3 regions of the Streptomyces sp. ID05-26A genome follow, and region 2 is predicted to be linked to each of the others. Evidence: riboswitches for the same ligand, from Rfam matches in the RefSeq annotation. Region 2 holds a riboswitch; each other region holds the start of a gene.
The links. A riboswitch is a leader RNA that binds a small molecule or an ion and turns the genes downstream of it on or off. The one in region 2 is predicted to bind glycine.
Positions count from the first base shown of each region.

Region 1 (3,268 bases), on a different contig from region 2:
AGACCTACCGAATACCTTCCGCTGCAATGGCCGATCCCCGACCGACGAGGAGGCACATATGGTCGAGGACTCCGGGGTCCACGAGCTGTTGCAGCAGTGGGCGGCTGAACGGTCTGATGACGCAGAGATGCAGGAGGTGAACCGGATCAAGAACGCGTGGCTCGCGGAGGCTCCCCCCTCGGCGCCAGGCATCCCCGTGCAGCGGGGAGGCAGGAGTGGGTCGCGTGGCTTGGTCAAGGTCGACTCGGCGGATCCGGCCTACGTGGCCGCGATGCGCAAGCGGGCGCCGGAGGCACCCGAGGCACTGCTCGCCGCCGCGGCGAGCTACTGGCAGCTGGTGGGCGACGTCGCCGAGGCCGAGCAGTGGTGGGACGCGGGCATCAGCCCGTTGGACCAGCGCGCGCTCGACTACCGCGCGGCCGGCCTGTCTCCTGCCGATCTCGGGAGGCGCCTGGGACCGATGACGGTTCTCCAGCACCTTCGTCGTGGCTCCGCTGCGGCCTGGTGTGTTGCTCGTCTGCAGAGGCAGCGCCGGGACGGCGTGGCGTAGAAGCGGAACGGGCTGTCGGAGGCGGCAGCCCTGTATCCACTTCTTCCCCTCAAGGGCGGCCTCCTGACTGGAGGCCTCACCCAAGTACTCTGGAGGTCGTGCGCGGCCTCCTTACTCCCCAACGTGTGCTGATCGCGTTCGCCTGTCTGGCGGCGCTGGTCGCCTGTTGCGGGCTCGCGTGGTGGCAGTGGCAGCGCTTCGAGTCCGCCAGCGGCACGTTCCAGAACCTCGGGTACGTGCTCCAGTGGCCGCTCTTCGGCCTCTTCCCCCTCTTCATGGTGTGGCGGTTCCGCCGTCTGGCGCGTGAGCGTCGTGACGAGGAGCCGGTTGCGCCTGCTCCACGCCCGGTGGCTACCGTTGTCGCCGTCAAACCCGCGCCTGTCGAGCACCTCGACGATGACGAAGACGCGGAGCTCGCGGCCTACAACCGCATGCTCGCGGACCTCAACGCGCGGGACGGTCGTTGAGCGAAGGCGGGCAGATGAAGGGTGCGTTGACCCGGTTCAGGGTCATGGCTTACGTGGTCGGAGTCTTCCTGCTGCTGCTGGTCGTGGCGATGGTGCTCAAGTACGCCGCGGACATGGGTGGCGCGATGAAGGTCGTCGGCCCGATCCACGGCTTCCTCTACGCCATCTACCTGGTGATTTCGGTCGACCTGGCGCTCAAGCTGCGCTGGTCGATCAAGGGCACCCTGCTGGTCCTGATCGCCGGCACGATCCCGTTCCTGTCCTTCTGGGCGGAGCGCAAGGTGGTCGAGAAGACTGCGCAGGGCGTGCCGCTGTGACGTTTGGCCTGCTAGCGTCTGGGGCTACCAACTGAACACGGCCGTCGATGTCGCGCGGGAGAGCTCCCTTGAGTGGGAGCACCGTAGGAGCAACTCCTCCCCGGAATCTCTCAGGTACAGGTACCGCGCGACGCAGGCAACTCTGAAAAGCAGGCTGCTCGGCAGCCTCGCCCACGGTGCAAACCACTGCGGTGGTGAAGCTCTCAGGCTCATGACAGAGGGGGAGGCTCGCTCTAGTGAGGAGTCTCCGATGGACCGTGTCATTCTTCTGATGCCTCAGCCGGCCGCGTCCGGCCCTTTGGCGCACCCTGGAGGAGCGTTCTGATGTCCCGCCTCACGCCTCTGAACGCCGAGCACGAGCAGCTCGGCGCGATGTTCACCGACTTCGCGGGCTGGCGGATGCCGCTGCGCTACTCGTCCGAACTCGCGGAGCACCACGCGGTGCGCACGTCCGCGGGCCTGTTCGACCTCACGCACATGGGTGAGATCGTGCTGACCGGTCCGCAGGCGGGGGAGGCCCTCGACTTCGCGCTCGTCGGCCACATCTCGGCGCTGGCCGTCGGCAAGGCCCGCTACACGATGATCACGCAGGCCGACGGCGGCGTGATCGACGACCTGATCGTGTACCGCCTGGGCGACCAGGAGTTCATGGTCGTCGCGAACGCCTCCAACGCTTCAGTGGTGGCTGAAGCACTGGTCGAGCGCGCCGCGGACTTCGACACCGTGGTGACCGACAAGTCCACGGACTACGCGCTGATCGCCATCCAGGGCCCCAAGTCGGTCGAGATCCTCTCCGGCCTGACCGACACGGACCTCGCGACGGTCAAGTACTACGCCTCGTACCCGTCCACGGTGGCCGGTGTCGACGCGCTGCTGGCCCGCACCGGCTACACCGGCGAGGAGGGCTTCGAGCTGTTCGTCGCGCCCGCCGACGCGCCGGCCGTCTGGGCGGCGCTGCTGACCGCGGGTGAGGCGCACGAGCTCAAGCCGTGCGGTCTCGGCTGCCGCGACACGTTGCGCCTCGAAGCCGGGATGCCGTTGTACGGCAACGAGCTCACCACGTCGCTGACGCCGTACAACGCGAACCTGGGCCGCGTCGTGAAGCTCGACAAGCCGGGTGACTTCGTGGGTCGCGACGCGCTGACCAAGGTCGCCGAGTCCGGTGTGGATTCGGTCCTGGTCGGACTGAAGACCCCCGAGCGCCGTGCCCCGCGCCACGGGTACGCGGTGCTGAACGGCGACGAGGTCGTGGGCGAGGTGACGTCGGGCGCGCTGTCCCCGACCCTCGGCTACTCCGTCGCCATGGCCTACGTGACGAAGGCCAGTGCCGAGCCGGGCACCCAGTTGCTGGTGGACGTCCGCGGCAAGAAGCAGCCGGTCGAGGTCGTCGCACTTCCGTTCTACAAGCGCGCCAAGTAGGGAGATCTTCCAGATGTCCGACCAGTTCAACGCTTCCCTCGCGGAGTACGACCCCGAGGTGGCCGAGGCCGTTGCGGCCGAGCTGGCTCGCCAGCAGGGCACGCTCGAGATGATCGCCTCGGAGAACTTCACGCCCGTCTCGGTGCTGCAGGCACAGGGCTCGGTGCTGACGAACAAGTACGCCGAGGGCTACCCCGGCCGCCGCTACTACGGCGGCTGCGAGCACGTGGACGTCGTCGAGCGCCTCGCCATCGAGCGGATCAAGTCGCTCTTCGGCGCCGGCTTCGCGAACGTCCAGCCGCACTCGGGCGCGCAGGCCAACGCGGCCGCGATGTTCGCGCTGCTCCAGCCCGGTGACACGATCCTGGGTCTGGACCTCGCGCACGGCGGTCACCTGACGCACGGCATGCGGATCAACTTCTCCGGCAAGCTCTACAACGTCGTGCCGTACCACGTCGCGGACTCCGACGGCCGCGTCGACATGGCCGAGGTCGAGCGCCTTGCGCAGGAGCACC
Region 1 is NZ_JARAYZ010000001.1:221,838-225,105, reverse strand. Features, by position in the region: gene PV646_RS01125 (transcriptional regulator) at 59-550, shown strand; gene PV646_RS01120 (hypothetical protein) at 649-1,017, shown strand; gene PV646_RS01115 (DUF3817 domain-containing protein) at 1,032-1,334, shown strand; glycine riboswitch at 1,380-1,470, shown strand; glycine riboswitch at 1,471-1,562, shown strand; gene gcvT (glycine cleavage system aminomethyltransferase GcvT) at 1,659-2,753, shown strand; gene glyA (serine hydroxymethyltransferase) at 2,767-3,268, shown strand, end outside.
Region 1: linked by a shared signal. The riboswitch ahead of gcvT (glycine cleavage system aminomethyltransferase GcvT) and the one ahead of gcvP (aminomethyl-transferring glycine dehydrogenase) in region 2 are both predicted to bind glycine.

Region 2 (3,268 bases):
GCTGACCCGCCGGCGTCGCGAGCGCGCCACCGGCTGACCGGCCCGCTGATCGTGGCCGACTGGCCGCCGTGGGTGGCCGGTCGGCAGAAGCGCGGTGATCACGTGCGTCCCTAGCGTTTCCGGCATGACGCACACCCCTTCGTCACAGGTCGTCAAGGTCCTCGCCGCGGCGGTGCGGCGCGCCGCACGGCTGGACTTCGGCTTCGTGGGTACCGAGAACCTGCTGATCTCGCTGGTCGACACCATCGGCCCCGGCCGCAAGCTCGGCACGACGTCGCTCACGGCGCAGGCGATGGCGCGGGGGACCGACCTCTGGCCCGACGACGACGGTGGCGTCGTCCCCGAGCCTCACCCGGACGTCACGGCGCTGATGAGCGCCGCCCACCACCACGCCCGCGTCGACACCCTTCTGCCCGTCAGTCACGCGCTGGAGTCCTGTCTGCGGGCCGCCGTGGCCCAGGCCGGCGACGGCGTGCTGACCACGACCCATCTCGCGCTGGCGCTGCTGTCGCTCGACTCCGGGCGGGTCGCCGACCTGATGCTCGTGCACGGCGTGGACGTGGAGGCGACGGCCGCAGCCGTGCGGGCCGACGCCGCGCGGAAGTACGCCGAGGTCGAGGAGGCGCCCGCCGTCTGGTTGCTGCGCAAGGCGGGAGCACTGGAAGGCGACTCCGGCGGCGGGTACGTGCGCTGGCTGATGCGCCTCGTCTCGCGCGGACGCGGTGGTCTCGGTGGTCCGGTGCTGGCCGTCGTGCGCAACGAGGCCGAACGCCTCGCGGTCGCCGCGCGACGAGACGTCTCGTCTCGTGACCTCGTGGAGGCCGTACTGACGGTCGACCGGCAGCTGACCGCGTCCGGACGCCGGTTGAAGCCGGAGTTCGAGTCGAGCGGCGCGGCGGCGTTGCGCGAGGCGGGAGTGGAACCGGCCGCGTTGCCCGCCGGCGGCACCGTGGAGCGCGCGCTGGAACGGGCGAAGCTCGTGGCGGCCCGGCGCGGAGACACCGTCGTGGACACCCGGCACCTGCTCGTGGCGGTGCGCGACGACCCGGCGGACCCCGTTTCGGGGGTGCTCGCCGGTCTCGCCACTGAGACGTAGGTCGCCTCCCTAGCGACTACCCGGGCTGCCTGCGGGTATTCTTCTCGGGTAGTCGCTGAACTCAGGCGGGAGAGACCGGGGTTTCACGAGCCCGGCGCCGAAGGAGCAAGTCCCTCCCCGGGAACCTCTCAGGCATCCAGGACCGCCGAGCGAGACGCCTCTGGAAAGTGGATCCCCGCAAGGGAATCCCGCCGACGGTGAAAGCCCAGCCTGTGCAGGTGGGTGAACCTCTCAGGCGCCCTTCGGGGTACGGACAGAGCGGGGAGGGCACAAGACACGTGTGCCCGAAGCCAGCCCCCGGAGGCGTTTGATGACGCAGGACCGCATTCCGCTCGCCGCTCTCGAGCACGGCACCCCGTTCGCCGACCGCCACGTCGGCCCGCGTCCCGCCGAACTCGCGCGCATCCTCGACGTCATCGGCGTCGGGTCGCTCGAGGAGCTGGCGCAGCACGCGGTGCCGTCGTCCATCCACGAGCGCGATCTCGTGCTGGACCTGCCCGCCCCGGCCACCGAGACCGAGGCGCTCGCGGAACTGCGCGAGCTCGCGTCGCAGAACCGCCCGATGACGCAGATGATCGGCCTGGGCTACTACGACACCGTGACGCCGGGCGTGATCCTGCGCAACGTGCTCGAGTCGCCCGCCTGGTACACCGCGTACACGCCGTACCAGCCGGAGATCTCGCAGGGCCGCCTCGAAGCGCTGCTGAACTTCCAGACGATGGTCGGCGACCTGACGGGCCTGCCGGTCGCGAACGCGTCCATGCTGGACGAGTCGACAGCGGCCGCCGAGGCGATGACGCTGGTGCGCCGCGCGGGCAAGTCCAAGTCGAACAAGTTCGTCATCGACGCCGACACGCTGCCGCAGACGCTCGCCGTCATCGAGACGCGCGCCGAGCCGCTGGGCATCGAGATCGTCGTCGCCGACCTGTCGCAGGGCATCGAGGGACTCGGCCTCGGCGGCGACTTCTTCGGCGTGCTGCTGTCCTACCCCGGCGCGTCCGGTGTGGTGCGCGACCAGGCCGGTCTGATCGAGGAGATCCACGCCGCCGGTGCGCAGGCCGTCGTCGTCGCCGACCTGCTGGCGCTGACGCTGCTGCGCGCGCCCGGCGAGATCGGCGCGGACGTCGTCGTCGGCACCACGCAGCGCTTCGGCGTCCCGATCGGCTTCGGCGGCCCGCACGCGGGCTACATGGCCGTCCGGTCCGGTCTGGAGCGTCAGCTGCCCGGCCGTCTCGTCGGTGTCTCCGTCGACTCGGACGGCTCGCTGGCGTACCGCCTCGCGCTGCAGACCCGTGAGCAGCACATCCGCCGCGAGAAGGCCACGTCGAACATCTGCACCGCGCAGGTGCTGCTGGCCGTCATCGCGTCCATGTACGCCGTCTACCACGGCCCCGAGGGCCTGCGGTCGATCGCGACCCGCGTGCACCGCCTCGCGACCGTGCTCGCCACGGGCCTGTGCGAGGCCGGTCTGGACGTCGTGCACGGCGAGTTCTTCGACACCGTCGAGGTCCGCGTCGAGGGCCAGGCCGCGGCGGTCGTCGCGAAGGCCCGCGAGGCCGGCATCAACCTGCGTCTCGTCGACGCCGACATCGTCGCAATCGCTTGCGACGAGAAGACCACGCGTGAGCACATCGTCGCCGTGTGGGCGGCCTTCGGTGTCACCGGGTCCGATGTGGACGCGATCGACGCCGACACCGCCGACGGCATCCCGGCCGACCTGCGCCGCACCTCGGACTACCTGACCCACCCGGTCTTCCACGCGCACCGCTCCGAGACCGCGCTGCTGCGCTACCTGCGTGCGCTGTCCGACAAGGACGTTGCCCTGGACCGCAGCATGATCCCGCTCGGCTCCTGCACGATGAAGCTGAACGCCACCGCGGAGATGGAGTCCATCACGTGGCCGGAGTTCTCGACGCTGCACCCGTTCGCGCCCGTCGAGGACGCCCGCGGCCTGCTGAAGATCGTGTCCGACCTGGAGGCGTGGCTCGCCGAGGTCACCGGCTACGACGCCGTCTCGCTGCAGCCCAACGCCGGCTCGCAGGGTGAGTTCGCGGGCCTGCTCGCGATCCGCGCCTACCACCGCGCGAACGGCAACGCCGACCGCGACGTCTGCCTGATCCCGTCCTCCGCGCACGGCACCAACGCCGCGTCCGCCGTCATGGCCGGCATGCG
Region 2 is NZ_JARAYZ010000006.1:320,572-323,839, reverse strand. Features, by position in the region: gene PV646_RS38965 (MerR family transcriptional regulator) at 1-37, shown strand, start outside; gene PV646_RS38960 (hypothetical protein) at 125-1,096, shown strand; glycine riboswitch at 1,153-1,251, shown strand; glycine riboswitch at 1,255-1,355, shown strand; gene gcvP (aminomethyl-transferring glycine dehydrogenase) at 1,407-3,268, shown strand, end outside.

Region 3 (3,268 bases), on a different contig from region 2:
TCGGGTCGCACGTCAGCCCGAGGTTGTGCTCCATGGCGATCTCGGCGGCGTTCTCGACCTGTTCTGGGGTGCCGCCGAGGACCTCGGCGAGACCGCCGGCGGCCATCGAGCAGGCCGAGCCGACCTCGCCCTGGCAGCCGACCTCGGCGCCGGAGATCGACGCGTTCTCCTTGAACAGCACGCCGATCGCGCCCGCGGTCAGCAGGAACCTGACCACGCCGTCGTCGGACGCTCCCGGCACGAACTTCGTGTAGTAGTGCAGGACCGCCGGGACGATGCCGGCCGCGCCGTTGGTCGGTGCGGTGACGACACGGCCGCCCGCCGCGTTCTCCTCGTTGACGGCCAGCGCGAAGAGCGTCACCCAGTCCATGACCCTCAGCGGGTCGGTGACGAAGTGCTCGCCCTGCAGGGACTTGCGCATCTCGGCGGCGCGGCGGCGGACCTTCAGGCCGCCGGGCAGGATGCCGTGCTCGGTGCAGCCGCGTTCGACGCACTCCTGCATGACGTGCCAGATGTGCAGAAGTCCTTCGCGGACCTCGGCTTCCGTGCGCCACGACAGCTCGTTGGCCATCATGATCTCGCTGATCGACAGGCCGGTCTCGCGGCAGCGCGCGAGGAGCTGGTCGCCGGTCAGGAACGGGTGCGCCAACGGCGTCGAGTCGGGTTTGATCCGGTCGGTGCCCGACGCGTTCTCGTCGACGACGAAACCGCCGCCGATCGAGTAGTAGACGGCGTGCTCGACGGACTTGCCACCTGCGAACGCCTCGAAGCTCATCCCGTTGGGGTGCAACGGGAGTGACTTGCGGCGGTGCATGACGAGGTCGCGGTCGTGCACGAAGTCGATCTCGTGCGCGCCGCCGAGCTTCAGCCGTCCGCTGGAGACGATCTCCTCGACGCGGTGGGCCGCCGCCGTGGGATCGACTTCTTCCGGAAGGTTGCCTTCGAGGCCCAGGAACACGGCTTTGGGGCTGCCGTGGCCGTGTCCGGTGGCGCCGAGCGAGCCGAACAGCTCGACGTGCACGCGGTCCACTGAGGACACGTGTGGGCCGAGCTTGTCCACGAACATCGCGGCCGCGCGCATCGGGCCGACCGTGTGGGAGCTGGACGGTCCGATGCCGACGGAGAAGAGGTCGAAAACGCTGATCGCCACTGATCAGTCCTTCGTGGTGGTGGAGCGGTCAGTCAGGCCCATGTCAGTCGGACTTGGTGAGCTCGGCGTACTTCGCCGCCGTGAGCAGGTTCTCGGCCGAGTCCACGCGGACCTTGAAGAGCCAGCCGGCGCCGTACGGGTCGCTGTTCACGACCGCCGGGTCGTCCACGACGGCGCTGTTGACCTCGAGCACCTCACCGGTGACGGGCGAGAACAGGTCGCTGACGGACTTGGTGGACTCCAGTTCGCCGCAGACCTCGTTGGTGACGACCTTGGCGCCGACCTCGGGCAGCTGGATGTACACGATGTCGCCGAGAGCGTCGGCGGCGTACTCGGTGATTCCGCAGGTCAGCGGGTCCTGGGTGCCCGGCGTCCAGTCGACCCACTCGTGCTCGACGGTGTAGAGCAGGTTCTCGGGGAACTCCACGGCGACTCCTCTGGCTGTGACGGATCAGGAAACTTGCGCCCCCTCCGCCGTGCAGAGTTGCCTACCCCGAGTGGTCTTGCTGCCTGAGAGTGTGCGGGAGCTTGCCCCTTCGGCGCCCCGACCGGTTCGTCGAGGTCTCTCCCACGCGGGTTCTGGCGCTCGCGCGCCGCGGCCGGTGTTCAGTTGTCCGGGCCGAACGCTATGTGCGGTCCCCGCCGAGTGTCAACGCGGAACGGTCAGGCGGAACGCGAACGAGCCTCAGGTCGCTCTGTCCCAAGTGAACAAAAGGAGGGGTGGCAGATAGTGCTACCCGCACAGTGACATGACCTTGCGACTGGCCCACATTATGAGATGTAGGCCACCGAACGGAGGAGTCATCGTGCGGATCGCTGTTCCCCGCGAGATCAAGAACCACGAGTACCGCGTCGCTCTCACCCCCGCCGGTGCGCACGAGCTGACCAGCCGCGGGCACGACGTCTACGTCGAGCAGGGCGCCGGTCTCGGTTCCGCGATCACCGACGAGGAGTACCTCGCCGCGGGCGCCAAGATCCTCGCGACCGCCGACGACGTGTGGGCCGAGGGTGACCTGGTCCTCAAGGTCAAGGAGCCGATCGCCGAGGAGTACCCGCGTCTGCGCGCCGGTCAGACCCTCTTCACCTACCTGCACCTCGCCGCCGACAAGCCGCTGACCGAGGCGCTGCTCGCGTCCGGCACCACGGCCATCGCCTACGAGACCGTGCAGCTGCCGAACCGCTCGCTGCCGCTGCTCGCCCCGATGTCCGAGGTCGCGGGCCGCCTGGCCCCGCAGGTCGGCGCGTTCTCGCTGATGAAGCCCTCCGGCGGCCGCGGTGTGCTGCCCGGCGGCGTCCCCGGTGTCGCCCCGGCCCGCGTGGTCGTCATCGGCGGCGGCGTGGCCGGCGTCAACGCCGCCACCATCGCCGTCGGCATGGGCGCGGACGTGCAGATCCTCGACACCAACGTCGACCGCCTGCGCCAGATCGACGCCCAGTTCCAGGGCCGTCTGCGCACGCTGGCCTCGAACGCGTTCTCGGTGGAGCAGGCCGTCCGCGAGGCCGACCTGGTCATCGGCGCCGTGCTCGTCCCCGGTGCCGCGGCCCCGAAGCTCGTGTCGAACGCGCTCGTCGCGGACATGAAGCCGGGTTCGGTGCTCGTCGACATCGCGATCGACCAGGGCGGCTGCTTCGAGGACTCCCGCGCCACCACGCACGCCGAGCCGACCTACGAGGTCCACAACTCGGTGTTCTACTGCGTCGCGAACATGCCGGGCGCCGTCCCGCGCACCTCGACCTACGCGCTGACCAACGTGACGCTGCCGTACGCGGTCGCGCTGGCCGACAAGGGCTGGACGCAGGCGCTGAAGGACGACCGTTCGTTGGCCCTGGGTCTCAACGTCCACGCCGGTCAGCTGACCAACGGCCCGGTGGCCGAGGCGACCGGTCTGCCGCACACCCCGCTCGAGAGCGTGGTCTGAAAGCCAACTGAATGAATGAGGCCCCCGCACGCGTGAATCGCTGCGGGGGTTTCGCCTATCTGAGGGCCGCGACCTGGGCCTTGATACCGGCGATCACGCAGTCCAGTCCGAACTCGAACTGGCCTTCGAGCGTCCACAGGTCCGGCTCGTCCAGCATCGCGACGTACCGGGGGTGCTTGTCCCGGTAGAGGTCGGCGAT
Region 3 is NZ_JARAYZ010000001.1:1,154,748-1,158,015, forward strand. Features, by position in the region: gene PV646_RS05540 (L-serine ammonia-lyase) at 1-1,150, opposite strand, end outside; gene gcvH (glycine cleavage system protein GcvH) at 1,194-1,577, opposite strand; glycine riboswitch at 1,639-1,731, opposite strand; gene ald (alanine dehydrogenase) at 1,957-3,069, shown strand; gene PV646_RS05555 (TetR/AcrR family transcriptional regulator) at 3,125-3,268, opposite strand, start outside.
Region 3: linked by a shared signal. The riboswitch ahead of gcvH (glycine cleavage system protein GcvH) and the one ahead of gcvP (aminomethyl-transferring glycine dehydrogenase) in region 2 are both predicted to bind glycine.